3 regions of the Kocuria turfanensis genome follow, and region 1 is predicted to be linked to each of the others. Evidence: riboswitches for the same ligand, from Rfam matches in the RefSeq annotation. Region 1 holds a riboswitch; each other region holds the start of a gene.

Region 1 (10,062 bases):
CAAGGCCGCCGGAGTCTCCGGGGCCGAGGTGGACTGGGCCTCCACCCGGGAATACCGCGACTACATGATCCGTGACCTCGACGACTCCGCCCAGGCCGAGGGCTACACCGCCCAGGGCGCGACCGTGATCCGAGGCGAGGCCCGCCTCACCGGCCCGGGCCGGATCCAGGCCGGGGACCGGGAGATCACCGCCGAGCACATCATCATCGCCACCGGTTCCGAGGCCGTGATCCCCCCGATCGAAGGGATCGAGGAGATCACGGCCTGGACCAATCGGGAGACCTACACCACCGACGACCTGCCCGCACGCGCCGTCATCGTCGGCGGCAGCGCCGTCGGGGTGGAGACCGCCACGTTCCTGGCCCGCTTCGGCGTGCAGGTCACCCTCATCCACCGCGGGGACCGCCTGCTGGGCCGGGAGGACCCCCGGGTGGGGGAGCTCGTCCACGACTACCTGGCTGAGACCGGGGTCGACATCCGCCTGGGCGCCTCCGCCGCCAAGGCCCACCGGAACGGTGCGGACAGCGTCATCACCCTCGAGGACGGGACCGAGGTGGCCGCCGACGTGGTGATTTTCGGCACCGGCCGCGCCCCCCGCACCCAAAACCTGGGCTTCGAGACGGCTGGGGCACGACTGGGCGAGCACGGCGAGGTGCTCATCGACGAGCATGCCCGGGCCGCCGACAACCTGTGGGCGATCGGCGACGTCACCGGGGTGATGCCGTTTACCCACGTGGCGAAGTACCAGGGGCGGATCGCCGCTGACGCGATCCTGGGCCGGGCCCACGCCGCGACCTATGAGGGGATCCCGCGGGTGGTGTTCGCCGACCCGGAGATCGCCGCCGCCGGGCTCACGCAGCAGCAGGCGGAGCAGCGCGGGATCCGCACCACCGCCACCGAGCTGGATCTGGCCCAGGCCATCGCCCGCCCGTGGACCTACGAGCAGGACCCGCGCGGGCATCTGGGGCTGCTGGCCGACGCCGACCGGGAGGTGCTGATCGGGGCGTGGGCGGTCGGCCCGCAGGCCGGGGAGTGGATCCACCAGGCCTCCCTGGCCATCCGGACCCAGCTGCCGCTGGAGACCCTGTTGGACCAGGTCGCCCAGTTCCCCACCTACCACGAGGCCTACCAGGCCGCCCTGGAGCAGCTGGAGGTCTAACGCCACCGATCCGAGTTCCATGCCCCGCCCCGTCCAGGTAAGGATCACCGTGAACGTCCCGGAAGCACCTGAAGACCCGTCCACCCCGGAACCGACCGGACAGGATGCGGGTGTGCGCGGGGGCTTCCCGGACATCGGTGCCCTGGCCCCGCTCGGTGACGGGCTCTCGGCCGCCCTCGTCGGCCCGGACGCGGCCGTGGAGTTCTTCTGCCCGTTGCGCTTCGACGCCCCCGCCCTGGTGTTCCCGGTGCTGGACCGCCGGCGTGGGGGCCGGCTGCGGTTCGGTGCGGTCGCCCCTTCCGGTGCCGCGTTGCCGGTGACCCGGCGGTGGTACCAGCCCGGCAGCGCGGTGATGGTCCTGGAGTGGGGTGGGGCCTCCACGGTCTTGGCGCGGATGAGGATGGCCATGACCTGGCCGCCCCCGCAGCACGGCCAGGAAATCCTGTGGGTGCTCGAGAGCGTCAACGGGTCGGTGGATGTCGAAGCGGTCCTGGAACCCCGGCCCGGGTTCGGGACCACGGCCTTCGATCTGACAGTCAGTGACGGGCTGGCGACCCTCGCCTCCGAGGCTGAACCGGTGCAGTTCGCCGTCTCCGGCCTACAGCTGGAGGACCGAGACGGGGGCAGCGCCGGCGGGCAGGCGGTGCTGCACGCCGGGGAGCGGTGGGCCGGGCGCCTGATGATCGGGGCCGGGGCGGGCCCCTGCACCGCGGAACCGGAGGAGGTGGCCGCGGCACTGGAGGCCATCGATGAAGCGTGGCGGCAATGGTCCCAGAACCTGGTCTATGAGGGCCCGGCCCGGGAGGCGGTGCTACGCAGCGCGATCACGCTCAAGCAGCTGATCTACGCCCCCAGCGGGGCTGTGACGGCCGCGGCCACCACGTCCTTGCCCGAGCAGATCGGCGGGGAACGCAACTGGGACTACCGCTACACCTGGTTGCGCGATGCCAGCTTCACCCTCAACGCCCTCTACCAGCTCCAGTGCTACCCCGAGGCCAACGCCTACGCCCGCTGGTTGTGCACTGCCACCGCCGGGGCGGGGCTGCCGCTGCGGGTGCTCTACCGGGTGGACGGGGCCACCGAGATCCCCGAGTCCTCCCTGACGGAGGTGACCGGCTACCGCGGCAGCACCCCGGTGCGGGTCGGCAACGACGCCGAGGCCCAGTTGCAGCTGGACAGCTACGGTGAGCTGGTCGACTGCCTGAGCATCTGCGAGGTGTTCGGCGATGACGTGATGCGCACCGAATGGCCGCACTTCCGCCAGCTCGTGGATTTCGCCGCCGAGCACTGGCAGGAGCCCGACAGCGGGATCTGGGAGGTCCGCAACCACCCACGCCACTTCGTCCACTCCAAGGCCCTGGCCTGGACGGCCCTGGACCGCGGCTGCCAGCTGGTGGAAACCTACGGACTGGACGGCGACCTACCCCGCTGGCGGGAAGCAGCAGATAAGTGCCGCCAGGAGATCTTCGACTCCGGAGTCACCGACGGGCACTTCACCCGCGCCTACGACGATCCCTCCATGGACGCGAGCCTGCTGATGCTACCCATCATCGGATTCATCAACGGCGACCACCCGATCATGACCAAGACCATCGAAACCGTCCGCGCCCAGCTCACCCCCCAGCCCACCGTCCACCCCGGGCTGCTCTACCGCTACCGCCTCGACGGGCCCGACAGCGTCGAGGACGGGTTGGTCGGCACCGAAGGGGCCTTCACCATCGCCAGTTTCTGGCTCATCGAAGCCCTCGCCCTGGCCGGGAACACCCGCGAAGCCAACGAACTGTTCGAGACCCTGGTTGCCCTGGCCGGGGACCTGGGCTCGTTCGCCGAGGAGATCGACCCCACCACCGGCACCCAGCTAGGCAACACCCCCCAGGCTTTCACCCACATCGGCCTCATCAACGCCGGGATGCGCCTGGCCGGAACATCCGCCAAAGGACAAGCACCCGCATCTCCGGCCCCGGCACCCGCGCCACGGACCGGCTGAGGCTTCCACTGATCCTGAAACCGCCCGGTCATCACCCCGGGCACCGACGTGAGGCACAACCATGGACGACACCGTCTCGACCCTGATCATTCTCGGCGGCACCGGCGACCTCGCCTCCCGGCTGCTGCTGCCCGGCCTGGGCCGGCTGCTCACGGAACAACCCGACCGGCGGATCCGCCTCATCGGCTCCGGACGGCAGGACCGGGACGATGAGCAGTGGACCGACACCGTCCGGGGGTCCTTCGACACCGTCGGGGCGACAGGACCGGCCGTGGACCACGCCCTGGCCGACGCCCGCTACCTCAGCGCCGATGTGTCCGCCCCCGAGGACCTGGAGCAACTCCTCGGCGCGGCCACCGGGATCCCGGCCCTGTACTTCGCGCTGCCCCCGGCCGTGACGGCCAAAGCCGTGGACGCCTTGCAGGAGGTCGAGCTGCCCGAGGGCACCGTGCTGGCGATGGAGAAGCCCTTCGGCACCAATCGGCAGAACGCGGCCGAGCTCAACGCCATGCTCGCCGAGCTCGTGCCGCAGGAGCAGGTGTTCCGGGTCGACCACTTCCTCGGCACCTCCACCGTGCTCAACGTGCTCGGTCTGCGCTTCACCAACCGCCTCTTCGAGCCCCTGTGGAACCGGGACCACATCTCCCGCGTCGACGTCGTCTACGACGAGGAGCTGGGCCTGGAGGGCCGCGCCGGGTACTACGACGGTACCGGGGCGATGGTCGACATGCTCCAGAGCCACCTGCTGCAGGCCATGGCGCTGGTCACCATGGAGCCGCCCGCCACCGTGGAGGCTACCGAGCTGCAGGCCGCGAAATCCCAGGCTGTGCGCTCCGTGCGACTGTGGGCCGGAGACCCCGCCCGAGCCAGCCGACGCGCCCGCTACACGGCCGGCACGGTCGGTGGGCAGGACCTGCCCGACTACGTGGACGAGGAGGGCGTGGACCCGGAGCTGGGGACGGAGACGCTGGCCGAGGTCACCGTCGAGGCGGACACGTGGCGGTGGGCCGGGGTGCCGTTCACTCTGCGCTCCGGCAAGGCCATCGGCGACCCCCGTCAGGAGATCGTCGTGACCTTCCGCCAGACCCCGCGGGTGCCGGACGGGTTGCGCGGGGCCGAGGACCCCACGGTGCTGCGCATCGGCCTGGGCTCCCCCACCATCGCCCTGGGACTCAACATCAACGGCCCCGGCGATCCCCTCACCATCGACCGCGCGGAACTGGCGACTGACTTCGGGGAGGGCCGTCTGAATCCCTACGGCGAAGTGCTCCAGAGCATCCTCGACCGCGACCCCACACTGTCCGTGCGCTCCGACGCCGTAGAGCACGCCTGGGCGCTCATCGACCAGATCCGCGATGCCTGGCAGGCCGGCCGGGTACCTCTGGAGGAGTACCCGGCCGGCTCCCCCGGCCCCGACTGGAGCGCCGCCCACGAGGAGCAGCGGTGACACAGCGGCTGGTCGTCATCGGCTGGGACGCCGCCGAGATGAGCGCGGCCTCGGCCGCACGCCGCCAGCAGGGGCGCGACGAACTCGAGATCGTCGCCTTTGAGCGCGGCAACTACACCTCCTACTCCGCGTGCGGGATCCCGTATTTCATCGGCAAGGACGTGGCCGAGGCCTCGGAGCTGATCGCCCGCACCCCGCAGCAGTTCCGCGACAACCACAACAACATCGACGCCCGCACCGGCCACGAGGCCCTGGAGATCGACCTTCACCGCCGGGCCGTGCTGGTACGGGAACAGGTCACCGGCCGGGAGACCTGGGAGGGCTTCGACCAGCTCATGCTTGCCACGGGAGCCGTCCCGTTCCGCCCGCCCCTGCCCGGGATCGACGCCCGCGGCATCCACGGGATGCAGACCCTCGACGAGGGCCTCGCCCTGCGGGCGGTGCTGGAGCAGGAGCGGCCGGCGCGGGCGGTGGTCGTCGGGGCCGGCTACATCGGCCTGGAGCTGGCCGAAGCTCTGTGCGCCTGGGGGTGCAGATCACCGTCATCGGGCGTCCCCCGGCCCCGCTGCCCGCACTGGACCCGGACATGGGCGCCCTCATCACCTCAGCGATGGAGGGGTACGGGATGGAGGTCCGGATGGAGGAGACGGTCACCGGGTTTGAGACCGATGGCGGACAGGTCACCGCGGTGGTGACCGACCAGGCCACCATCCCGACCGATCTGGTGATCCTGGGTCTGGGGGTGGCACCGAACACGACCCTCGCCGCACAGGCCGGGATCCCCCTGGGCGCGACGGGCGCGATCGCGGTGGACCAGCGGCTGCGCACCGGGGTCGAGGGTGTCTGGGCGGGAGGGGACTGCGTGGAGAAGTTCCACCGCGTCTCCCGCCGCCACGTCCGGCTGCCACTGGGCACCCACGCCAACAAGGAGGGCCGCACCGCCGGGATCAACATCGGCGGCGGCTACGCCACCTTCCCCGGGGTGCTCGGCACGGCCGTGACCAAGATCTGCCACGTCGAAGTAGGACGCACCGGGCTTGGCGTCGCGGAGGCGCACGCCGCCGGCTTTGACCCCGTCACCGCGGTGGTCGACTCCACCACGCGGGCCGGCTACTACCCCGGCGCCAAGCCCATCCGCACCAAGCTCATCGCCGAACGCGGCACCGGACGGCTGCTCGGAGCCCAGATCGTCGGCGAGGAGGGTGCGGCCAAGCGCATCGACGTCCTCTCCGTCGCCCTGTGGCACGAGACCCCCGTGGAGGAGCTGCTCAACATCGACCTGTCCTACGCACCGCCGTTCTCCCCACTGTGGGACCCGGTCCTGATCGCCGCCCGCAAGGCCTGGCAGGCCGTCGAGAACGACCGCTCCCACACCGAGCCCTGACCGCCGCCGGACCCGCCCCGCCCCGCAGGCACTGAGCCGTTCCCGATGAATCGCAGTGGAAGCCGCCGCACACAGGCACCTTCCACTATTGTGGAAGGTGCAGGGATCATTTCAGGACCGGGAGGAACTATGCGTATCGGCGAGGCGGCCGCAGCCGTCGGCATGACGACCAAGGCGCTCAGGTTCTACGAGAAACAGGGACTGCTCCCACCGGCCCAGCGTGCCGCCAACGGCTACCGCGACTACCCGAAGGAGCTCCTCGACAGGCTGGAGTTCATTCACCGCGGCAAGGTTGCCGGGCTTCCTCTGGCCGAGATCCGTGACATCCTCCGGGTCCGCGACGCCGGGCAGGTGCCCTGCACCCATGTGACCGAGCAACTGGCCCAGCAACTGGCCGGCCTGGACCGACAGATCGCTGAGCTCACCGCCCTCCGGGAATCCGTGGCCGAGAACTACAGAAGAGCCGCCGAAGGCGACCCCGACCAATGCGACGCCCAACAAATCTGCAGCTACCTGTGACCCCGGCGACCACGATCCGCGCCCAAGCCCACACCAGGAACCTTCTGCAGGCATGGGGCTCACCCTGTCGAGCCCCATCCCTGAGTAACCGCCTGTCACCACTCATGACGGGAACCACATTCACCGCGCCCTCCGGGAGCCGGCGGGTGCGTCTCTATATCCACGAACAAACCAGCAGCACCCCGGCTTGCCACATCACCGGATGGCCGACATGCGATCCCCGGGTGTGAGAGGGATCGGGTGCGGCACCGACCACACCCCGAGGATGCAGAGACACCTAGAGGTGCTTGCCCTAAAGACAGATGGTGTCTGAGCGCCCGGGCGCATGACCGGGCGCTCAGAGACCGTGTGGTTACAGCCAGCCGGCGGGGTCGACGGTCTGGCCGTTGACGACGACCTCGAAGTGGAGGTGGCAGCCGGAGGCGTTGCCGGTGGCCCCGGCGATCCCGATGAGAGCACCGGCCCCCACGGCTTGACCCGCCTGCACCCCGAGGCTCTGAAGGTGGTTGTAGGTGGTCTGCAGGCCGTTTCCGTGATCGATGACGATGCGGTTACCGCCCCCATAGGCGCTGAACCCCGCTTCGGTGACCGTCCCGGCCGCCGAACTGAGCACCGGGGTGTCGCACCCTGCCGCGAAATCGACGCCCGTGTGCAGCTCCGCAGCCCCACCGGTCAACGGGTTGACCCGGTACCCGAAAGGCGAGTTCGTCACCATGTTGGCCACGGGCGCACTGAGCCGACCCACCGGCGCCGACACCGGGACCACCGCCGGTTCGGACGCCGATGCCGGCGCCACCGACATCGCCCTAACCGGTGCAGGAACAGAGACCGGTGCCGGGGCGGGAGCAGGTGCCGGCGCAGCCACAGGAGCCGGGGCAGCGACGGGGGCCGGGGCCGCCACAAGTGCCGGGGCGCCGACAGGCCCGCCTACCGCCCCGTCAGAGGTCAGCGCGATGACGTCGCCGGGATAGATGGTGGTCTCCCACCCCATCCCGTTCAGGGCGAACACCGACTCCAGCTCCACCCCGTAAGCGCTCGAGATCGCCCCCAGCGTGTCTCCGGGCACGACCTCGTGCGTGACCGGAGCTCCCTCGGAGAGGGTTGCTCGACCGGTCAGTGCGATGACGTCGCCGGGGTAGATGGTGGTCTCCCACCCCATCCCGTTCAGGGCGAACACTGATTCCAGCTCCACCCCGTAAGCGCTCGAGATGGCCCCCAGCGTGTCACCGGGCACGACCTCGTGCGTGGTCGGCGACCCCTCGGAGACCGAGGTCGCGGCGGCAACAAGGCCGCCGGCGGGAACCGAGCTCGCCGCCTCATAGGACCCGGCTGCCTCCGTCGCGTTGGCCGGCAGGCCCCCACCCAAAAGCAGACCCGTGGCGGCGAAGGCCACAGCTGCTGACCGGCCGATGTTTCCGGCCTCCGAGGTCACGGCACGTGAAACGGCCTTCATCGGACGCAGGCGCGCCGGGGTCACACGATGACGCGCTGAACGGTGATTCCTGGACAAGATGTACCTCTCCCAATGCCTGCGAAGTTAGCTGTCGGACTCGGATGGGATCATCCGGACGCTCGAAGAACCGCGGAACGGCCCCCAAGCGGCTTAGCCCCAAGAGCTTCCTGCGAAGCCCACTGGTGGTTCCCCCGCTCCTGCCTGACATGTACTACGAGCGGCCCCTTGGACAGCGGCAGGATTCGACAGTCCGCCCAAGAGGGGAACGCCTCTGATGGCGTTGCCGAACCTAGTGTCGACCTTCCCTCATAGGGGAACGTCAAATCCAGGTCGGTTGGCGCCGGCCTCGCCGCGCCACCCCGACCCTGATCGACTTGAATCCGCCCCTGGGCGAACGGGTACCGTCGGTCCCCCAGCTCCGCGCGTCCCACCAGCGAGGAACCGTCAACGACACCCCAATGGCCTCAGCAGGATGCCGCGGTACCGGGCGGAGGTCTGGATGACAGCCCCCAGGGCTACGCCCATGGCGGCGTGGGCCAGCAGTGTGTCGAGGAAGTACCCGTTCCAGAGAGTTCCGAACGCATCGAGACCGAACGGGCCGAACTTCAAAGCCATCGGCGGCAGGAGCATCATCGCGCTCTCCACGAACACAACGGAGAACAGCACTGGACCCCACCACCGGGTGCGGCCGAACAAGACCGAATAGATCACGGCGAAGGAGATGCCGTTGAAGAAGTGATAGGCAGCCCCCAAGAAGTAGCTCAGCGGGCTGGGGTCTGACATCGGAGCCGCCCCGGCGATCATGTTGCCGAACATGGTCACCGAGTCCGGCAGGTACCCCAGGTGCACCCCGGCCACGCGCACGACGTCCAAGGCCATCGTGAGCACCACCCCGCCGACTACCCCGACCCACAGCCGGTTGTACAGCCGATCGAGCCCCGACCACCGCGCATAGACCAGGATCCCGAGCAGGACCAGCATGCCCGGCACCGCCACAGCCCAGAACAGCAACGGCATGGGGGCCAATTTCATCGAAGCCGCGACCACCAGCAGCGAAGGCGTGCCTCCAGCCACCAGGGCCAGAACGGTCAACCAGGCCTCTCGCGCGATCATGGATCCCTCATCCCGGACCGCACCGTCACCATTGATTGAGTTCTTTTCGAACACGACTGCGTCCAGCTGGTATCCGCTCATGTCACTGTGCTCTTTCCATGCTGGTCGTCTGCACCACAGGCCCTCATGGCCCTTCACCGGGCAACGCAGAACGCACCCGAGGCACGCCCGCCATTCTGAACCTTCCCCTATTAGGCAACGTCAAACGGCGGGGTAGCCGGGGTAAGTGACCCGAGTCCTGCAGTCCGTGCCGGACCACCGCAACACCGTGGTGGCCAACCACCACGTCCAGCACCGTCCAGGGCCACAACGGTCAGCCCGGAGAACCATTGCGCGGACGGACGGATCCGTGGAAGCCACGAGTATCGCACCATGCGTTTCACCCCTGGGGTGGTGGCAGAGATTCCATCGTGAGACCGTGATGAGCACCCGGGGCGGGAAGGCTCCCGAACGGCTGCACCCCGCGGAAGAGGACCACTCCTGTGCGGCGCCCCTCCGCGGTGAGACGGAGCTGGAGGATGCCCGTCCCCACGGCGGATGACCGAGGATGGAGCGCGCCATGCAGATGGGACTGGTAGGGCTGGGCAAGATGGGTGGCAACATGCGCGAACGGCTGCGCGAGGCGGGCCACACCGTGATCGGCTACGACACCGACGCCGAGCTCTCCGACGCCGAGAGCTTGGCCGCGATGGTGGAGCGGATCGACCATGGGCCCCAGATCGTGTGGGTCATGGTGCCGGACACGGTCGTCGACGTGGTGATCGACGAACTCGCCGAGCTGCTGGGCGAGGGCGACGTCATCATCGACGGCGGCAACTCCCGGTGGATCCACGACGCCCCACGGGCTGAGAAACTCGCCACCAGAGGCATCGAGTACCTCGACTGCGGCGTCTCTGGGGGCGTGTGGGGCATCACCCAGGGCTACGCGCTCATGGTCGGCGGCGAGGAGGCCACGGTCGCCAAGGCGCAGCCGATCTTCGACTCCCTCAAACCCGCGAGT
Region 2 (10,062 bases), on a different contig from region 1:
AGCGCGTCGGCGGCCACGAACGTGAAAGGACCGGCCTCGCCCAGGGGCCGGTGGCGGAAGGACTCCACGTGCTCGTCGAGATCACCGGCCATCCGGGAGACCTGGGACTTCGACAGGCTGTTGATCCCCAGGGTCTTCACCAGCTTGTCCATCCGGCGGGTCGAGACCCCGGCCAGGTAGCAGTCGGCCACGACCGTGATGAGGGCGGACTCGGCCCGTTTGCGCCGCTCGAGCAACCAGTCGGGGAAGTAGGTGCCGGTGCGCAGCTTCGGGACGGCGACGTCGATAGTGCCGATGCGGGTGTCGAGGTCGCGGTGCCGGTAGCCGTTGCGCTGGGTCACCCGCTCGGGAGCGGGTCGGCCCCATTCGGCGCCGACCACCGCCTCGGCATCGGCGGAGAGCAGCGCGTTGATCACCGTCTGCAGCAGGGACCGCATCAGATCCGGGGACGCTTCGGACAGGGCTTCGCCGAGCAGGCCGACAGGGTCGACAATATGAGGAGCGGTCATCGTGATGATGTCCTTTCGAGGGTGCTGTGAGAGGTGAACTCGAAAGATCTCACGGTGGCCGCGCCCTCGTCCGGAACGACGAGCAGGACCACCGCGCTACACCACTATCGGGGGCTCAACTCTGAGGGCATAGTTTGCCAGTGAGAACACCCCGTTCTCATCCGTTCGTGCACGGACATTCGGGTGCCCCAGTATTCCTCCCCAGGGCTGGGGCATCCGTCTTTAACGTGAAGGGGTGGCCTGGCTCGGATCAAGGGTCCCAGCGGACCCTGGGCTACCTCGCGGGTCCTGCGCTGGGTTTCCCTTTCCTCGTTTCGTGCTTCGGTCGCACGGAGGAGCTCCTGCGTCGCCCATGGATTCTGGAGTCTTCATGGAACCTTGAGAATCCCGCGACGGGGACTCCAAGTGAGGCGTCCACCCTGGGAACAGACGGTCCTGGATGCACCGGGACCTTGTAGTCAACAGGGGGAATGATGAGTACTGGATCGAGGATGGGAGGGCATCTGCCAGCGGGTCTTGGAGACGCGGTGGTAAGGCCCACGCGCCGGTTGGTGGGGATCGATGCGGCTCGCGGGCTGGCGCTGATCGGGCTGATGGCCATTCATCTGCTGCCGGCTTGGAACGAGGAGACCGGGGAAGCGAGCTGGTCGTGGCGGCTGTTCTCGGGGGACTCAGCGGCCCTGTTCGCCCTGCTGGCAGGGGTGGGGTTGGCACTGACTTCCGGGGGGCGGCACCCGCACGAGGGTAGGACGATGACCGCTGACCGGATCGGCCTGGTGGTGCGCGCGGTGCTGATCGCGATCGTGGGGTTGTGGATCGGGACGCTGATGTCGGAGGATCCGCCCGCCTACAACATCCTGATCTACTACGGGGTGTTCTTCCTGCTGGCGATTCCGTTCCTGCACGCAGGCCCGAAGGCCCTGTTCATCTCCGCAGTGCTTTTCGGGGTGGTGTCTCCGATGCTGATGCAGGGACTCCAGGATGGGTTGCCCGAATTTGTCTCCTACAACCCCACTTTCACGGATCTGCTCACGCAGCCCGGTGCCACGGCCTCCCAGCTGCTGCTGACCGGGACCTATCCGGCTCTGCCGTACATGACCTATCTGCTGGTCGGGTTGGGGTTGGGGCGGTTGAATCTGCGCAAGACGGAGGTTCAGGCTCGACTGGTGGTGGTGGGCGTGGGGCTGGCGATCTTCGCCCAGACCATTTCCTATGTCCTGCTCTATGCCTTGGGTGGTTACCAGCGGCTACTGGATGCCTCCTCGATGGGCGAGCACGAGCTGGAGGATGTGCTGGTCTGGGGGCCGGACTTGTTGCCCACGGAGACCGTGTGGTGGTTGGCGATCGCCACCCCGCACACCAATACCCCGCTGGCGATCGCGGCCAGCCTTGGGGTGAGCCTGGCGGTGCTGGGCGTCTTCCTGCTGATCGGCCCGAAGATCGGGGCATGGTTGTTGCCGCTGTCGGCGATGGGCTTGATGACCTTGACCCTCTACACCGTCCACTTGGTGGCACTGTCCTTCGAGGCCCACTACGAGCTGCCCTACCTGTGGTTCATGGTCCACCTGGCGGTAGCGGCGCTGTTCGCGGTGGCCTGGCACCGGAGCCTGGGGCAGGGACCGCTGGAGAAGGTGGTCAGCACCAGCGTGAAAGGCACCCGCCGGCTGGTGCTGGGCAGGCCGGCCAAGGACAGCCATGGATAGGCTGTGCCGGTAGCCACGACATGACGGGCCGTGCCCGCCGCAGAGAGCACGTCTGCTGCGGCGGGCACGGCCCGCCGCCGTCACAGCACGGTCTGGTGGTGTCGCTGGCGTCAGCCCGGGGGCGTGTGGCGGGGCAGGCGGATCCGGAAGCTGGTCCCGCGTCCGGGGCCGTCGCTGGTGGCCTCCAGGGTCCCGCCCTGGGCTTCGACGAGGGATTTGCTGATGGCCAGTCCCAGGCCGGAGCCGCCGCGGTGGGCTTCCCGGCCGTGGTGGGCGCGGTAGAAGCGTGCGAAGACGTGCGGAAGGTGCTGGGGGTCGATACCTTCCCCTGTATCGGCGACGGTGAGGGTGACCGCTTCCGGGGTGTGGTCGGTGCGCACGGTGACGGCGCCGCCGGATGGGGTGTGACGCAGTGCGTTCTCCAGCAGGTTGCCCAACACTTGTCCCATCCTTTCCCGGTCGACCAGCACCGGTGGGACCTCCATGCCGGTGTTGATGGCGGTCACTGAGATGTTCTGAGCGGCGGCGTCTTGTTGGACGGCCGCGGCCGCCTGGGCTGCCAGCTGGCCCGGGTCCTGGAGGGTCAGCTGCAGGTGGGTCATGCCTTCTTCGGCGGCGGTGAGGTGGCGGATGTCGCGGGCCAGTCGTTCGAGCCGAGCGATCTGGGCGTACAAGATGCCCGTGGTTCGTTCATCCCACTCGACCACTCCGTCCTCGATGCCCTCCAGATGTCCTTTGAGACTGGCCAGGGGGGTGCGCATCTCGTGCGCCAGATCGGCCAGCATCTGGCGGCGAGTGGTGTCCACGGCGTCGAGCCTGGCGGCCATGTCGTTGAAAGACCCGGCCAGGGAGTCGAATTCCGGGCCCAGGCTGGTGGAGGTGACACGCACGTCGTAGTTGCCGGCAGCCACCTCCTGGGCGGCGGTGCTGAAGGAGGTCAGGGACCGCCCGATCGTGCGGTAGAGGTAGAAGGTGAGCATCCCGGCGATGTAGAGCGCCGGCAGCCCGCCGATGGTCAGGGCGGTAAGGCTCACCGAGCGGAAGGCGTCTTCCAGGTGCACCAGCCCGGTGGCCGCATCGGCGTGGCCGGTCTCGACGAGCTCGTGATAGAACATGCTCGGCCCGACCAGCACCGCGGTGATCACCACGATGATCAGCCCGATGGCCAGCACCGCTGTCTGGGCCAGCATCAATCGCACCGTCAACGGGCTCCAGGACCACGACCAGGCCCGGGTCCGGTCGGAGACGGCGGCGCTCATCGCCCGGTGCCCATCCGGTAGCCGATCCCGCGGATCGTGTGGATGAATGTCGGCCTGGTGGCTACGTCGCCGAGTTTCTTGCGGATCCGCCCGATGTGCACGTCCACCAGGTGTTCGTCCCCGGTCCAGGTGGTGTCCCAGACCAGCTCCACCAGCTGCCGGCGCGAGAGCACCAGTTGCGGGCGGGCAGCCAGGCACAGGAGCAGGTCGAACTCGATCCGGGTCAACGCCACCGGTTCCCCGGCCAGGTGCACTTGGCGGGAGTCCCCGTCCACCACCAGTTCCCCGATCACCAGTGCCTGCTGTCCGTGCGGTAAGGCTGTAGTGGATTCAACACTTCCCGTGCGGGCCCGGCGCAGCATGGCCTGGACCCGCGCCACGAGTTCGCGCGGGCTGAACGGTTTGGTCACGTAGTCGTCGGCACCGACCGACAGGCCCACGATCTTGTCGACCTCATCATCCCGGGCGGTGAGCATCAGCACGTGGCAGTCCGAGAAGGTCCGCACCTGACGGCACACCTCGATCCCCCCGATCCCCGGCAGCCCCAGATCCAGCACGAGCACGTCGGGGGTGTACTCCCGCACCGCGGCCACCGCCTGGTTGCCGTCGTGGCGCACCACGACCTCGAGTCCGGCCTTGCGCAGATAGCCCGCGACCAGCTGCGCGAGGTCGACCTCGTCGTCGACCACCAGCACACGTCCGGTGAGCGGATCCGTCATCTGTCCTCCCGGTACTGATCGCGGTGACATGAACACTGTGCTGCGAGCCCCAGCGTCCCAGGGCGACCGTGTCTGAGGCCTCGGAAACGAAACAGGGGGTGGACTCGACGTGGCCGGGCTCACCGGTGAACCGGTGGTCGCTGTGGCTAACGATCCCCTGCCCCGGGCGGATGAGAGGGTTATCGGGCACGGAGAAGATCGCGTGTCGCCCCTTCACGAGCCCGGACAGACGCAACACGGTCGGGACCCGGCCACCACCACCGAGCGAGGGGACTCCGGTGGTCTCGGCCATCTCGGTGACGGTGCGCGCGCTGGAGGAGCAAGACCCCAGGCGAGGGGGTCCGTGTCCTGAGGCAAGAGGACGCGGCGCTGGCGAACCTGCGGTTGGTCGGTGACCGTTTGGGGTGCTGCTGACTGTGCGAAGGGCGCGCGCCCATCGGGTGCCGCGTCGGGGATCACCGCACTGGACTGGCTGGAACGGGTCGACGGGGATCATGACGTCCCGGTGTCGGCCCGTTCCAGCCGGTGGGGGCTCAGTTCGTGGTCCTGGATCAGGCCGCGAACCACTCCTCCAACCAGCCCTGCATGAGCTCGATCTCCGCCTGCTGGTCCTCGATCATCTTCTCCGCCATGGCTCGCAGCTCTGGGTCGGTGCCCATCTGCAGCTCCATCTCGGCCATCTCGAGAGCCATCTGGTGGTGGGCGATCATCTCTTCGAGGAAGGCCTTGTCGAAATCATCCCCGGACAGTTTCGCCAGCTCTTCCAGGCTCATGCCGTCCATGCCGTCCATTTCGCCCATCATGGCGCCCTGCATGTCGGCATTCATGCTCTGACCATGGCCGCCATGGCCGTGGCCGTGGTGCCCGTGGCCGTGGTGGTGGCCGTGGCCGTGGCCGTGGCCGTGGTGGTGGTGGTGTCCCGGGGTGTTCTCGGCGGCCAGCCGCTGGGCCGCTGCTTCCAGCTGCTGGATCTCCTCGGTCTGGGCCTCGATGATCTTCTCCGCCAGGTCACGGATCTCGGGACGCTCGGACTTCTGCAGGGCCAGCTCGGCCATGTCGGTGGCACCCTGGTGGTGGGGGACCATCATCACGGCGAAATGGCGGTCGTGGTTCATGTGCCGCTCAGCGCCCGTCTGTGCGGAGGCGGAGGCAGGCTGGTGCGTCGGGGACGCGACCGCCGCGGTCGCCCCGGCACCGCTGAGGGCCAGCGCCAGGGCCGTCCCGGCGGCCAGGTGCTTGATCGTCGACGTCATGACGAACCTCTCCTTCGCAGCAGCCCGTGCTGGGCCTGCACATCGTGGTGTTTGCTCTGCTCAGCCTCGGGTCGAGGCGGGCCGATCCGTCCACGGTAACCCCGCCGTGGTTGCTTTCTCCGGGCTGGGAGGGCTGGGCGGTAGATCTTCACTGAACCTTCAAGAGCGGGCCCATCAGGGGGCCGAATCGGGGTGTTCCCCGGCGGTGGCCTGATGCAGGCATCTCAGGTTCTGACCGACCGATCCTGGATGCTGATCAGGTGGGGGCACACCCGCCGCCCGCCACGGGCGGCATTCGTGGCGGGCGGCGGGTTGGCTCAGCGGAAAGTGACGTAGCCGACCGTCGGCATGGCATTCACGCTGTGCACGAAGGTGCCCTGGGTGGGGTTCAGCGCGGAGATCATCTTGCCGCCACCGAGGTAGATCCCGATGTGGGCCCCGCCGTTCTGGACGACGAGGTCGCCGGGCTGCGGGTCAGTGGTCGGGGTGCCGGCCGCCCACTGCTGCTGGCTGGTGCGGGGGAGGTCGATGCCCTGCTGGGCGTAGACCCACTGGGTGAAACCGGAGCAGTCCCAGGCGCCGAAGTCCGTGCCGCCCCAGACGTAGCCGGTACCGACGCCCTGCATCGCGGTGCCGACAATGCCGCCGGCCGCAGCGGAGGTGGCGGAGATCTCGGAAATGTCCGAGGACTGGGGGGACAGACTCGAGGTGGCCGCCCCAGCGGCCGGCAGGCTCGCCGCCTGCACGGTGACGGGGGCCTGGGAAGCGGCCGGAGCCGGGGAGGTCGCGGGGGTCGAGTATGCGGTGCCGGACGTGGCGGGGGCTTCGGCATAGGCCTGAGCGGGGGCGACGGAGCCGATCACCGCCGCGCCGACAGCGGCGGCCAGGGTCGTGGTGCGCACCAGGTGCGAGGGGGTCTGGGCGCGGTGGCGGGCAGAGCTACGCGTGAAGAAAGCCATGAATGAGGGTCCTCCTTTTGCCTACGAGGTGAGCTGTCGGGTTCGGGTGGGAGGCACCCGGCCGCCGAGCCTGCAGCTCCGGCGGCTTCACCCCAAGGTCCGGGTGCGGACCGGGTATGGTTCCCCCGCTTCTGCCAAGTCATTTCTGTATTGGGGACCCCGGCTGCCGGCAGAATTCGGCGAAGCACCCGGGGAAGCCGATGAGATCAGCCAACGGCACGCAGAGGACACTAGCGCCTAGATAACGAAAAGGTCACATTCCCTGTGGTGCCGGGAAAAGGCTTGCGCCGGCCTCGCGCGGTCGCCGGCAAAACGGCCGGTAGCCCACCACGCCTGGGGCACATTCGTTCCGGCGGGGTGGCGCCGCTAGCTGTCTTTCCTCCCCGTGCCACCACTCATCGGGACCGCCCCGGGGAGGCTCTGACCTGCGGTATCGCGCCGATGAGCGCGGTGGGAGCTCGGATCCGCTGCCCCTCATTACCCGTGGAATCCTTCGGCCTGCGCCCGGTGCGGGGGAAGGTGAACCCCCGGGGGAGCTTCAGCGTCCCTCAAGGGTGTTCTCGGATTTTTTTACGAAACCGCCCAGCATTGCTTGGGGGAGTGAACTGTTTCCTTCATGAAATCTTCATATCCAAGGGTGTCGAACAGGTGAGAAGAGCTGCTTTCTTCACGAGATCTTCAAATTCATCCGGGTCCATGTATGGGACCGGTAGATCAATGGCCCGCTGCGAGGGGAGTAATTAAGCGGGTCCTTCGCTGTCGTTGGTGAGGCCAGGATGGTCAGCGGCGGATCCACTGGGCTGCCGGCTGCCACGTGGCTGGGCCGATCAGTATTCCGGGGCCGATTGGGGACGCCGGGCGGTGCCGTCACCGCTGCCTCGATCGTGGTCACCGGCTGTTGATCCGCGATCCCCTCGCCCCGTAGGCGTTCCTCGACAAGGCCGGCACCGGGCGGGAGCAGTGCCGACCGTGGTGACCGTGCGGATCGGCATGGCGCACAGGCCTTGCAGAGGGGTGAGGGTGGCCGCTTCCGAGCCGTTGGCGGCGGGGACGGTCGGACCTACTGCTCGGCGGGGTGGGCCGGCTCCTCGCCGGGTGCGGCCTCGACGTGCTCGGGGCCCGCGGCCACGTCGCGGACCGTGTGGCCGCCGAACTGGTTGCGCATCGCCGCGATCATCTTCATCGCCGGGGCCTGGTCCTGCCGGGAGGCGAACCGGGCGAAGAGGGCGCTGGAGATGGCCGGCACCGGGACCGCGAGGTCCAGAGCGGCCTCCACCGTCCAGCGGCCTTCGCCGGAGTCCTCGGCGTAGCCGGCGAGCCGGTCCAGGTGCTCGTCCTCGTTGAGCGCGTTCACCGCCAGGTCCAGCAGCCAGGACTTGATCACCGACCCCTCGCGCCAGGAGTTGAAGGTCTCCCGTACCGAGCGGACGTGACCGGCGGCCTCGAGCAGTTCCCAGCCCTCGGCGTAGGCCTGCATGATCGCGTACTCGATGCCGTTGTGGACCATCTTCGCGAAGTGACCCGCACCGTGCTCACCGGCGTGGACGAAGCCAAACTCGCCGGCGGGTTTGAGCGAGTCGAAGATCGGCTGCGCCTTGGCCACGGTGCCCTCGTCCCCGCCGACCATCAGGGCGTATCCCTGGGTGATCCCCCACACGCCGCCGGAGACCCCGCAGTCCAGGTACTCGATGCCCCGTTCGGCCAGTCTCCGGGCGCGGGGGGCGTCGTGGATCCACCGGGAGTTGCCGCCGTCGATGATCACGTCGCCCTCGCCCAGCACGCCGGCCAGCTCGTCGATCACGGTGTCCACCACCGTGTCCGGCACCATGACCCACACGACCCGGGGCGGGGTGCCGATCTGCTCCACCATGGCGGTGAGGCTCTCGGAGTCGGAGAGCTCCGGGTCGGTGTCGTAGCCGACCACTGTGTGGCCGGCCTCGCGCAGCCGCTCACCCATGTTGCCGCCCATCTTGCCCAGTCCTACCAGTCCCACCTGCATGGTGTACTCCCTTCTCGGTCCTCCGCCGCTCAGGCGGACATCAGCTGGCCGGGTCACCCCACGGAGGAAAACCGCACAGACACAGCCCTCTTGTATCTAGCCAACAGGGACAGTTTCCTCCCCTGCATCTCCAGGTGTCCGCCACGTTCGCACGCTCCCGTCTGGGGCTGCCACCCGACGTGCGGAACCGGTACCGGACGGGCCCAGCCGCACGGGTGCGTCCACGTGCGTGGCGCTGCTCCATGCCGACAAGCTCACTAGCCCGCCGCGCCAGGGAAGGCCCCACGGTTCCAGGACCTCCTTCTTGAAGGTTCCGTGAAGATTCCCGCTCATCGCCCTGACATGGAGTTGATCACCGTTTAGATACAACGCTGATAAGGCTACTGTCGGAAACATGGTGGATCGCAAGATCCGTCGGCACCAGATCGATATACCGCACGAACCGCAGTATGAGAGAAGGAGCAGAACCATGACTCATCACGTGAGCTCGATGCTGGAGACCTACCCGAAGGACCTGGGGGACATCGACCAGCAGAAGTTGGCGGAGTGCATCGAGGCCTGTTTCGAGTGCGCCCAGACCTGTACCGCCTGCGCGGATGCCTGCCTGGCCGAGGACATGGTCGCGCAACTGAGCACCTGCATCCGTAAGAACCTGGACTGCGCCGACATCTGCGCGACCACCGGCCGTGTGCTCTCCCGTCAGACCGGCAACAACGCCGAGGTCACCCGGGTCGTCCTGGAGGCATGCCGGGCCGCCTGCAAGGCCTGCGGCGACGAGTGCGCCCAGCACGCGGGTGAGCACGAGCACTGCCGCGTGTGCGCCGAGGCCTGCCGCCGCTGCGAGGCCGCCTGCGCGGACCTGATCTCCTCCCTGGGCTGAGACGGGCCGAACACTGACCTGACGCAGGAAAGGAAGAGGATGGGCTTGAAAGAACAGAGCGTGATCTCGGGCAAACGGCGCCTTCGGCGGCGTGTTCCTGCCGCGGCCGCGTCGGCCGTTCTGGCTCTCGGGGCGGTGACCGGCACAGGGGTGGCGACGGCGGCCCCGGCCTTCGCCGATGCCCCGGCCGGCAACGAGCAAGCCGCCAGCTTCGAGGTGGAGTTCCTGAAGAGCATGATCGACCACCACTACATGGCGGTCGTGATGGCTCAGGAGTGCGTGGACAAGGCCGTGCACCCGGAGCTGGCCGCGATGTGCGAGGACATCATCACGGTCCAGAACCAGGAGATCGAGCAGATGCAGACCTGGCTGCAGGAGTGGTACGGAATCACCTATGAGCCCCAGCTGTCCACCGGTGACATGGCTTCGATGCAACGGCTGGACCAGTTCACCGGGGCCGAGTACGAGATCCGGTTCATGCAGTCGATGATCCGCCACCACTGGGCGGCGGTCCGGGAGGCCGAGACCTGCCTGGACCGCGCCGAGCACCAGGACCTGCTGCAGCTGTGCCAGAACATCAAAACGGTCCAGCTGAGCGAGATCGCACAGATGCAGACCTGGCTCGAGGAGTGGTACGACCGCCAAGGCGGCCGCCCCGCCGCCACCGCCTGATCGACCCGCTGACCGGCCGATGTCCATTTACACCATCTGCCGGTAAAAGACGGGGCCTGCCCCTGCACGAACGAGCTGCACGGGGGCAGATTCCGTCTTCCCCCCATAC
Region 3 (10,062 bases), on a different contig from region 1:
ACGCTCACCTTCGGCGCCATGCTCGCCGCGATCCTCGCCATCCGCTCCGAGGAGCTGCGCGGGATGCCGCGCTCCGGGCGGGGGCGCGGGCAGATCCGGGAGGGGCTCGCCTATGTCGGGGGCCGTCCCGACATCGTGGCGGTGCTGGTGACGATCTTCCTCATCGGCACCTTCGGGCTGAACTTCGCCGTGTTCCTGGCCGCCATGGCCGGCCCCGAGTTCGGCCGCGGACCGGAGACCTTCGGGGCGCTCAACTCGATCCTCGCGGTGGGCACGGTGGCGGGCGCCCTGCTCTCGGCCCGGCGGCGCAGCGCCCGGCTGCGCTACGTCTACGGCGGCAGCGCCGTCTTCGCGCTCAGCTGCCTCGGGGCGGCCACGGCGCCCACCCTGACGGTGTTCGCGCTGTGGCTGGTCCCGTGCGGGCTGTCCTCCCTGACGATCATGACCACCGCCAACGCCTACGTGCAGTCGACCACCTCCCCGGTGATGCGCGGCCGGGTGATGAGCCTGTACATGGCCATCTTCATGGGCGGCACCCCGGTGGGGGCGCCCGTGGTCGGGTGGATCACGGACGCCCTCGGGGCGCGGTGGGGCATGGGCGTGGCCGTGGCCGCCGGGCTCGGCGGGGCCCTGGTCGGCGCCCTCTTCTGGCTGCGGCTGCGCGCCCGGGGCCCCGCGGCCGGGGCGGCGCCCCCGGGGGGAGCCCCCTAGCGTCCGCCGCCCGGCGCGCGCAGCCGGTCCACGACGTGGTCCACGCAGGCCAGCAGCCGCGCCACGTCGTCGGGCTCGATCGAGACGAACGTGGCGATCCGCAGCTGGTTGCGCCCCAGCTTGCGGTAGGGCTCCACGTCCACCACGCCGTGGGCGCGCAGCACGGCGGCCACGGCGGCGGCGTCCACGGTCGAGTCGAAGTCCACCGTGGTGATCACCGTGGAGCGGTCCTGCGGGCGGGGCACGAAGGGGGCGGCGAAGGGGGAGGCCTCGGCCCAGGCGTAGACCAGGTCGGAGGACTCCTTCGTGCGGGCCGCCGCCCAGGCCATGCCGCCCCGGCCGTTGAGCCAGCGCAGCTGCTCGTCCAGCATCACCAGCGTGGCCAGCGCAGGGGTGTTGTAGGTCTGGTCCTTCCGCGAGTTCTCCAGGGCCGTGGTCAGCTTCAGGAAGTCGGGGACCCAGCGGCCGGAGGCGCCGATCCGCTCGATCCGCTCGATCGCGGCGGGGGAGAAGGCCCCCAGCCACAGCCCGCCGTCGGAGCCGAGGTTCTTCTGCGGGGAGAAGTAGTAGACGTCCGCCGCGGAGAGGTCCGCGGCCATGCCGCCCGCCGCCGAGGTGGCGTCGACCAGCACCAGCGCCTCGTCCGCGATGCCGGCGGGCCGCACCACGGGGGCGGCCACCCCGGTGGAGGTCTCGTTCTGGGGCCACGCGTAGACGTCCACGCCGTCCTCCGCCCGCGGCTCCGGCCGGGTGCCGGGCAGGGACTCCACCACCGAGGAGGCCTCCAGGAACGGCGCGGCGTCCGTGGCCTGGGCGAACTTGGCGCCGAACTCGCCGAACACCAGGTGCTGGGCCTTGGCCTCGACCAGCCCGAAGACGGCGGCGTCCCAGAAGGCGGTGGCCCCGCCGAGGCCGAGCAGGACCTCGTGGCCCTCGGGCAGACGGAGGAACTGCGCCAGGCCCTCGCGCACCGAGCCCACGAGCCGCCGGACCGGTGCCTGCCGGTGGGAGGTCCCGAGCAGCCCCGCCCCGGCCCGGGCGACGGCGTCGACCTGCTCCGGGCGGACCTTGGAGGGCCCGGCGCCGAACCGGCCGTCGGCGGGGAGCAGGTGCTGGGGGATGGTGACGTGTGCGGACAACGGGTGCTCCCTCATGACGGACGTGCGGCGGGCGGCGGACGCGGCGGCCGTGCAGGGGCGTGCACGGCCGGGCCCCGGCCCATTCTGCCCCACCCGGGCCCGGTCCCCGCCGCCGTGGCCCGGTCCCCGCCGCGGCAGGGGCACGCGGACTAAGCTCGTGCGGGAAGACCGGACCGGGCGGGATCCCCGGGGACGGACGGCCGGACGAAGGATGACTGAGGCATGAGCGATCTGATCGACACCACGGAGATGTACCTGCGGACCGTGCTCGAGCTCGAGGAGGAGGGCATCACGCCCATGCGGGCGCGCATCGTCGAGCGCCTCGACCACTCCGGGCCGACCGTCTCGCAGACGGTGTCCCGGATGGAGCGCGACGGGCTGCTGACGGTGGGAGCCGACCGCTCCCTGGTGCTCACCGAGCTGGGCCGGGAACGGGCGGTGCAGGTGATGCGCAAGCACCGTCTGGCGGAGCGGCTGCTGGCCGACGTCATCGGACTGGACCTGGCGCAGGTCCACGACGAGGCGTGCCGCTGGGAGCACGTGATGAGCGAGCAGGTCGAGCGGCGGCTGGTGGACCTGCTGCACAGCCCCCGCTACTCCCCGTACGGCACGCCGATCCCGGGCCTGGCCGCACTGGGCGTCGGGGACAGCCCCTCGGCGGCGGGGCACCCCTCCCTGCTGGAGGCCGCCCGCGCGGACCCGGAGGGGACGCACACCGTGGCGCTGCTGCCGGAGGTGGTGCAGGCCGACGCCGCGCTGCTGGGCGTGCTGAGCGACGTGGGCGTGCTGACCGGGGCCGTGGTCCGGGCCCGCGTGGAGGGTCAGCGGGTGCGGATCGAGGTCGCCGACACCGGCCGGTCCGCGGAGATCGACCTGCGCACGGCCGGGGCCATCCGGGTCCTCGCCGCCTGAGCGCCCGCCGGGCCGTGCCCGCGTCCGGGGCACGTCGCGGCGCCCGGCGCGAGACCCGACCATCATTGTGGGGACGTTCACAAGGCACTTTCGGCCAGTCCGGCCGGATCGGAGCCCGTCAGCGGTGAACGACCTGGTGAGCGGCCGGATCCGAGGCGTCCGGACCCTCGCTCCACCGTGCGCCGCCGCCACGCACTGATAGTCGGAAACGACACAATCCGCGGGTTTCCATACCCTTCGAGATGCAATTCCGTGATCCGTCGTGATCAAAACGTGACACTTCCGTAACCGGTCATGTATTGTTCAACGCGTGCTGATCACTGGTCGGATCGGCATCCTCGTGCACATCGCCGAATTCTGCCGGTGCCCGGGGCCGATGCACAGAAACTGCTTGGCAGAAGCGGGGGAACCATTTCCGGTCCCGGTGATCCGGGGCCTTGGGGTTAAGTCGCCGGAGCGCATGCGCTCCGCGGCCGGGTGTCTCCCACCCGAATCCGACAGCTCACCTCGTAGGCAAAGGGAGGAACACACCCATGGCTATTTTCAAGCAGAACACTGCCCGCCACCGCGCCGAGACCTCCTCGAACGCCGTGCGCAACACCACGATCGCCGCCGCAGCCGGCGCCGCGATCGTCGGCTCCATCGCCCCGGCCCAGGCCTACGCCGAGGTCCCCGCGGCCTCCGGCGCCGCCTACTCGGCCCCGGCCCCGGCCCCGGCCGCCGCCTCGCTGGCCTCCTACACCTACCAGGCCCCCGTCGCCGCGCAGCCCGCGGCCCCGGCCTACCAGGCCCCGGCCCCGCAGCCGGCGGTCTCCACCGCGAGCGTGGCCCCGCAGGCCAACGCCACGACCGAGATCCCCGCGGCCGCCGGCGGCATCGTGGGCGCCGCCCACCAGGGCATCGGCTCCGGCTACGTCTACGGCGGCACCGCCTTCGGCGCCTGGGACTGCTCCGGCTTCACCCAGTGGGTCTTCGCCCAGAACGGCATCGACCTGCCCCGCACCACGTGGGACCAGTTCGCCGCCGGCACCCCCGTGGCCAACCCGCAGCCCGGCGACCTCGTCTCCCAGAACGGTGGCGGCCACGTGGGCATCTACATCGGCGGCGGCAAGATGATCTCGGCGCTGAACCCGACGCAGGGCACCCAGATCCACTCCGTCAACGCCATGCAGCTCGACGGCTACTACCGGATCGGCTGATCCGGCTCGCCTCCCGCGGTGATCCCAGGGTCGCTGCGGGAGGCACCCGGTCCGTCCCGGACCGCCGCGACCCGCACTCCCGGGTCCGCCCCGCACCCCCCGTCTTCCCGGGCTCGGTGCGCCCCGTCCCCCCCCGGACACCCCCTCCTCCGTTCGCCCGCCGTGCGCGGCCCTCCGCATCCGGAGCGCCGCGCTGCCGGAGATCGCATCACCCCGCGCGCCCTCGTGCGGGGTGATCCGTGCTGTCACCGCAGTCTCCCGGCAGGTTCGCCCGGCCCTCCAGAAAGCCTGCTGAATCCCCCCATGACTCGTGATCTGAACTCCTCGACCGGCGTCGGCTCCCTCCTCACCGGCAGGGCCCGCACCGTGGCCGCCGTCGCCGCCTTCTCCGGCCTGGCGCTGGCCACCACCGTCTCCGCGCACGAGGCCCCGGCCCAGGAGGCCGCCGCCGACGCCCCGCTGTCCGCCGTGGCCGCCGCGACCCCGTCCGCCGCCCCCACCGTCTCCCTGGCGCCGGCCGCCCACGTGACGAAGGCCCAGAAGGCGTCCGAGAAGAAGGCCGAGAAGAAGGCGGAGCCCAAGGCCCGCGCGACGGTCGAGCAGAGGACCGGGACGCCGGCCGCCCAGGCCGCTCCCGTCCTGCAGGCTGCTCCCGCCGCGCCCTCCGTGGTGCAGGCCACCCCGGCGCCGAAGCCGGCCGCCCAGGCCGCTCCCGTCCTCCAGCCGGCTCCCGCCGCGCCCTCCGTGGTGCGGACCACCCCGGCGCCGAAGCCGGTGGCCGCACCGACGACTGCCCCGGCCCCGCAGCCGGCCGCTCCCGCCGTCCAGGCCGCCCCGAAGCCGGCCCCGGCGCCGAAGCCCGCACCGAAGCCCGCCGTGCAGGCGGCCCCGGCGGCCGAGCGCACCGTCACGCCGCAGAGCTCCGCCTCCGGCAAGGGCGCCACCATCTCCTCGGCCGCCCTGGGCCAGCTCGGCGTCGGCCAGGACTGCACCGCCCTGGTCACCAACGCCCTGCGCGCCGCCGGCATCAACCACCACGGCTGGCCGGCCTCCTACCTGAGCCTCGGCACGCAGGTCTCCGCGGGCCAGGCCCAGCCCGGCGACCTCGTCTACTACGCCGACGGCGGCATGGGCATGGCCCACATCGGCGTCTACATCGGCGGCGGCAAGGCCGTGCACGGCGGCTGGAACGGCGGCACCACGGTCGTCGACAGCGTCAACGTGGGCTCCGGCCCGGTCTACGTCCGCGTGCGCTGACCGCACGCGAGAGCATCGGTTCGGGTGCGCGGTCCCTGGTCGGCCAGACAGGTTCCGCGCACCCGCTGCTCGTCCGGGCGGCCATCGGCCGCCCGCCCGCCGTTCCGGTGGCACGCCGCCGGCCCACCGCTGCCGTGCCACGCCGCCGGCGGACCGCCCGGACGCCCCGGCCGGGGCCCGGCCCGAGCCTCCCGGCGCCGATAGACTGGACCCATGGCCACCGACTTCAGCCGCAACGCCCGCACGAGCCTGGACCGTGAGTACGCCTACATGGCCTACGGCATGATCGGCGGGGCCGTGCCCGGGATCGTGGTCGGCTTCGTGGTCGCCGCGTTCGTCGGCCACGCCGCCATGTGGCTGTCCGTCTTCGGCGGCATCGGCATCGTGCTGGGCCTGCTCACCGGGATCCTGCTCCACCGGCGCCACCGCGCCGCGGGCGAGCCGCACGAGCCCCAGGGGAGCCCAGCAGCGCGGGAATGACGTGCTCCCGGAGCAGCGGCGCCAGGTCTGCCGGCAGCGCGGCGGGCGAGACGTCGTCCAGCGGCTGCCAGCGCAGCTCCTCGATCTCCGCGCGGGCCTCCGGGCGCCCGGTGAGGGGCGCGGTGAACACCGTGGAGCGCACCCACGTGGCGGCCTCGTTCGCGGCGGGGGCCTCGAACTCTCCCAGCAGGCGGAGCTGCCCGGGGTCCAGCACCAGCCCGACCTCCTCGGCCGTCTCCCGCACGGCCGCCTCGGCGGGGGACTCGCCCGGGTCGAGCTTGCCGCCCACCAGCATGAAGCGGTCCGTGCCCCGCTTGCGCACCGTGAGCAGCGCGCCGTCGTCGTCGCGCAGGCACACCGCCGTGATCGTGAGGACCTCCACGTCGGCGGGGGAGCCCCGGCCCGCGGCGGTGCGCAGCTGCTCGATCTCGCCCTCCAGGTTCCGGGCGGCGCGCGCTCCCCAGCGCCGCTGCGCGGCCGGCGTGCGGTAGACCGGCTGCCGGCGCCAGAGTCCCTCGAGCACCCGAAGCCGCCCGGCGGCGAAGTCGGCGTCGGGCACGTGCGCGTACTCCCGGCGCACGGCGGCGGCGTAGGCCGCGTACGCGTCCGGCGCCGACCCCAGCACGGCGAGGTCCGCGTCCAGCAGGAGCGCCCCGGGCAGGTCCCCGGGGGCGGCCGCGTGGTCGAGGGTGAGCAGGACCAGGCGCTGGACCTCGGCGACCACGTCCGGGGCCAGACCGGCCGCGGTCAGGCGCTCCCGGGCCAGCTCGGCGGAGTCCCGCTCGTCCTGCCCGGGCCTGCCGGCGTAGACGGCGTCGTGGAACCACGCGCCCAGCAGGAGGGCGTCGTGCTGCTCCCGGTCCAGCCCGGCCCCGGCGACCAGCTCCTCGAGGGCCTCGAGGACGGCCAGCAGGTGCGAGCGGCCGTGGTAGTGCCGGTGGGGCTCCCCCCACCGCTCGACGAGCTCCGCGCCGATCCGCGGCAGGCCGGGGAACCGGCCGTCCCACCGCCGGCGCAGCACCCGGCCGATCCGCTCCGGGCGCGCCCGGGCGGGCACGCGCAGACCGCTGCGCAGCAGCACCCGCGTGAGCTCACGGCCCTCGACCGGCCGGGCGCCCGCGGCCACCGCCGCGTCGTAGAGGCTTCCCCGCACGTCGTAGTGGTCCCGGTCGAACGCCCGCCGGGGCACGCCCAGCCGGTGCGCGAAGGCGTGCAGCTCCTCGTAGGAGGAGTCGGAGACCAGGTGCGAGAAGTGCGTCCCGTGGGCGGGCCACAGCGGCGGATCGATGTAGACGGGCATGCGACCGATCCTAGACGCGCACGGTTCGCGGGGTTCCCGGGCAGCACCTAGACTGTTCGGCGTCGCCCTCGTAGCTCAGGGGATAGAGCACGGCTCTCCTAAAGCCGGTGTCGTTGGTTCGAATCCAATCGGGGGCACCACCGGAACGCCCCGGACCGCACGGTCCGGGGCGTTCGGCTGCCCGGGGCCTGCCGCTCAGCGCGGCGGGTCCGCGGGGCGCTCCGGGTCGCCGGCCGGAGGCCGCGGCGCCCGGCGCCGCAGCGCCTCCACGGCCACCGCCACGGTGACCGCCAGCAGCAGCACCAGCAGCACCCAGCGCGCCACCACCAGGGCTGACGCCGTGGCCACGGCCGAGGCGTCGCCGGGGTCCGCGAGCGCGGCGTCGATCGCCGCGTTGCCCGCCAGGGAGACGGCCGCGAAGCCCAGCACGACCGCCGAGCGCAGCCACCGGCGAGCGCGCGAGGCCGTGTGGAGGGCGACGAGGAGCAGCCACGCCAGGCCCACGAAGAGCGGGGCCAGCAGCCCGGAGGAGCGGTGGACGGCCTCGTACTGGGCCCGTCCCTCGTCGCCGAGGGCGGCGGCGAGCCGTTGGGCGTGGGCCTGGTCGAACCCGCCGGGCATCCACTCGGGCAGGAGCAGGCCGTCCGCGACGGCCGCGCCGAACTGGGGGAGCACCCAGGCGTGCACGTACAGCCACAGCAGGGCGGAGACGCCCAGGGCCACCCCGACCACTAGCCCGGAGCTCGACCGGGCGGGCTCCGGGCGCAGCTCGCCGGGCCGCGCCTCGTGCAGCCGCGCCCCCCGCGGCGGTGCCGGAGCCGCCGCGCTGCCGTGCTTGCGTGCCTTCTGCGCCCGTGTCAGTCCCATGCCCCCATTATCCGGCCGGTGGCCGGGCGGGCGGTCCGGCTGTGCGTCCACCGCGGGGCGCCCGACCCAGGAGTAGGCTGGGGCCACCCGCACCGGTCCTCGTGACCCGCGGGAGAACGGTCCGGCCGACGACGACCGGGCGCGCGACGAGGACGACACGGAGGTGCCGGTCATGGAACTGTCCATCGGACTCCCGGACGGCCTGCTCATGCGGCTGACCGAGGGCAATGCGCTGAGGCTGTTCGAGAAGGACCACGAGACGGTGCGCCGCACGGTGGACTGCTCCGTGCTCGGCGGCGCCCCCATCACGGACCTGGTGTGGTCGCACAAGCTCTCGGCCGTGATCGTGGCGGTGCCGTCGCTGCACCGGCTGTTCCGCTGGGACCCGTACACCGACGTGCTGTACGGGTTCGCGGGCACGGGGGAGCCCGGGCGGCGGGACGGGGAGGCGGGGCAGGCCACGTTCGCGGCCACCGTCTCGATCACCGAGGACGGCAACGGGACCCTCTGGTTCGTGGACCGCGACTCCTCCTCCCTGCGCTGCATCGAGATCGACACGGACAAGCCCGACGGCGACCCGCGGGTCTGCACCGTGGTGGGCCGGGCGGGGCCGGGCTTCGCCGACGGGCCGGCGGACGTCGCCCAGCTGGACCACCCCGAGGACCTGCAGATCCTCTACGACGGGTCCATCGTGATCGCCGACACCGGCAACGACGCGATCCGCCACCTGGACCTGGCGGACCGGGAGCTGGACACCGTCTACGGCGGCGCCGAGGCCGGGGCCGCGGAGTTCGACGACGAGATCCGGCTGCAGCGGCCCGTCCGGGTGACCGTGGCCGACTCGGAGCTGTGGGTCGACGACGACAACGGGCGGCACCGGCTGGAGCTGCACTTCGTCTGAGCCCGGTCCCCACCCCGGCCCGGCTGTCACCGGCCCTCGGTAGACTGGGACGACGATGGACTACCTCTTCGACAACCCGCTCCTGCCCTCCTCCTCCGTGGCGCGCCCCGCCGCGAGCGCCGCCCCGCGCCGCGGCGCCGTTCCCGCGGAGGCCCTCGTGGAGGGCCTCAACGAACCGCAGCGGGCCGCCGTGGAGCACGCCGGCTCGCCGCTGCTGATCGTCGCCGGCGCGGGCTCCGGCAAGACCCGGGTGCTGACCCACCGGATCGCCCACCTGCTGGCCACCGGCCGGGCCCACCAGGGCGAGATCCTGGCGATCACCTTCACCAACAAGGCCGCCGCCGAGATGCGCGAGCGCGTCGTCGAGCTGGTGGGGGAGTCGGCGAAGTCGATGTCGATCTCCACGTTCCACTCGTTCTGCGTGCGGGTGCTGCGGCGGGAGGCCGCCAGCGTGGGCCTGAAGTCGACCTTCTCGATCTACGACTCCGCCGACTCGCTGCGGCTGATCACCCTCGTGGCCAAGCAGCACGACCTCGACCCGAAGCGCTTCGCGCCCAAGAGCATCCAGCACCGGATCTCCGCGCTGAAGAACGAGCTCGTCGACGACGAGACCTACCTCTCCCGCGTCTCGGAGACCGACCCCTTCGAGAGCGCGGTGGCCCAGGTCTACCGCGGCTACACCGAGCGGCTGCGCGCGGCCAACGCGATGGACTTCGACGACCTCATCGGCCAGACCGTGCACATGCTCCGGGCCTTCCCCCAGGTCGCCGAGTACTACCGGCGCCGGTACCGGCACGTGCTCATCGACGAGTACCAGGACACCAACCACGCCCAGTACGCCCTGGTCCGGGAGCTCGTCGGCACGGGCGCCGGCGCCGATCCCGGTCCCGGGGCGAACCCCGTGCCGCCGGCGGAGCTGACCGTCGTGGGCGACTCCGACCAGTCGATCTACGCGTTCCGCGGGGCCGACATCCGCAACATCGTCGACTTCGAGAAGGACTACCCGCAGGCGCGCACCATCCTGCTGGAGCAGAACTACCGGTCCACGCAGAACATCCTCACCGCCGCGAACGCGGTGATCGCCAAGAACAAGGCCCGCCGGGACAAGCGGCTGTGGACCGCCTCCGGCGACGGGGCGAAGATCACCGGCTACGCCGCGGAGAACGAGCACGAGGAGGCCCGGTTCATCGCCGAGGAGATCGACCGCCTCCAGGACGAGGACGGCTACCGTCCCGGTGACGTCGCCGTCTTCTACCGCACCAACGCCCAGTCCCGCTCCCTCGAGGAGATCCTCAT

The links. A riboswitch is a leader RNA that binds a small molecule or an ion and turns the genes downstream of it on or off. The one in region 1 is predicted to bind cyclic di-AMP.
Region 2: it holds a riboswitch for cyclic di-AMP, as region 1 does, so the genes downstream of both, AYX06_RS09650 (C40 family peptidase) here and AYX06_RS19545 (LysM peptidoglycan-binding domain-containing M23 family metallopeptidase) in region 1, are expected to answer to the same signal.
Region 3: it holds a riboswitch for cyclic di-AMP, as region 1 does, so the genes downstream of both, AYX06_RS14940 (C40 family peptidase) here and AYX06_RS19545 (LysM peptidoglycan-binding domain-containing M23 family metallopeptidase) in region 1, are expected to answer to the same signal.

What each region holds. Positions count from the first base shown of each region.
Region 1 covers NZ_CP014482.1:38,262-48,323, reverse strand. Annotated here, with positions in the region: gene AYX06_RS18070 (dihydrolipoyl dehydrogenase family protein) at 1-1,159, shown strand, start outside; gene AYX06_RS18065 (glycoside hydrolase family 15 protein) at 1,272-3,146, shown strand; gene AYX06_RS18060 (glucose-6-phosphate dehydrogenase) at 3,208-4,593, shown strand; partial or broken gene AYX06_RS18055 (FAD-dependent oxidoreductase) at 4,590-5,977, shown strand; gene AYX06_RS18050 (heavy metal-responsive transcriptional regulator) at 6,107-6,496, shown strand; gene AYX06_RS19545 (LysM peptidoglycan-binding domain-containing M23 family metallopeptidase) at 6,849-7,949, opposite strand; cyclic di-AMP (ydaO/yuaA leader) riboswitch at 8,009-8,182, opposite strand; gene AYX06_RS18040 (hypothetical protein) at 8,394-9,143, opposite strand; gene gnd (phosphogluconate dehydrogenase (NAD(+)-dependent, decarboxylating)) at 9,622-10,062, shown strand, end outside.
Region 2 covers NZ_CP014480.1:2,078,703-2,088,764, reverse strand. Annotated here, with positions in the region: gene AYX06_RS09675 (IS256 family transposase) at 1-509, opposite strand, end outside; gene AYX06_RS09670 (heparan-alpha-glucosaminide N-acetyltransferase domain-containing protein) at 1,001-2,212, shown strand; gene AYX06_RS09665 (sensor histidine kinase) at 2,323-3,471, opposite strand; gene AYX06_RS09660 (response regulator transcription factor) at 3,468-4,190, opposite strand; gene AYX06_RS09655 (DUF305 domain-containing protein) at 4,742-5,443, opposite strand; gene AYX06_RS09650 (C40 family peptidase) at 5,761-6,402, opposite strand; cyclic di-AMP (ydaO/yuaA leader) riboswitch at 6,409-6,577, opposite strand; gene gnd (phosphogluconate dehydrogenase (NAD(+)-dependent, decarboxylating)) at 7,463-8,401, opposite strand; gene AYX06_RS09640 (four-helix bundle copper-binding protein) at 8,871-9,281, shown strand; gene AYX06_RS09635 (DUF305 domain-containing protein) at 9,417-9,953, shown strand.
Region 3 covers NZ_CP014480.1:3,252,011-3,262,072, forward strand. Annotated here, with positions in the region: gene AYX06_RS14925 (MFS transporter) at 1-711, shown strand, start outside; gene serC (phosphoserine transaminase) at 708-1,865, opposite strand; gene AYX06_RS14935 (metal-dependent transcriptional regulator) at 2,073-2,762, shown strand; cyclic di-AMP (ydaO/yuaA leader) riboswitch at 3,101-3,290, shown strand; gene AYX06_RS14940 (C40 family peptidase) at 3,296-3,961, shown strand; gene AYX06_RS14945 (C40 family peptidase) at 4,265-5,218, shown strand; gene AYX06_RS14950 (hypothetical protein) at 5,432-5,698, shown strand; gene AYX06_RS20890 (DUF4031 domain-containing protein) at 5,616-6,998, opposite strand; tRNA gene AYX06_RS14960 (tRNA-Arg) at 7,063-7,138, shown strand; gene AYX06_RS14965 (hypothetical protein) at 7,194-7,865, opposite strand; gene AYX06_RS14970 (NHL repeat-containing protein) at 8,038-8,766, shown strand; gene pcrA (DNA helicase PcrA) at 8,822-10,062, shown strand, end outside.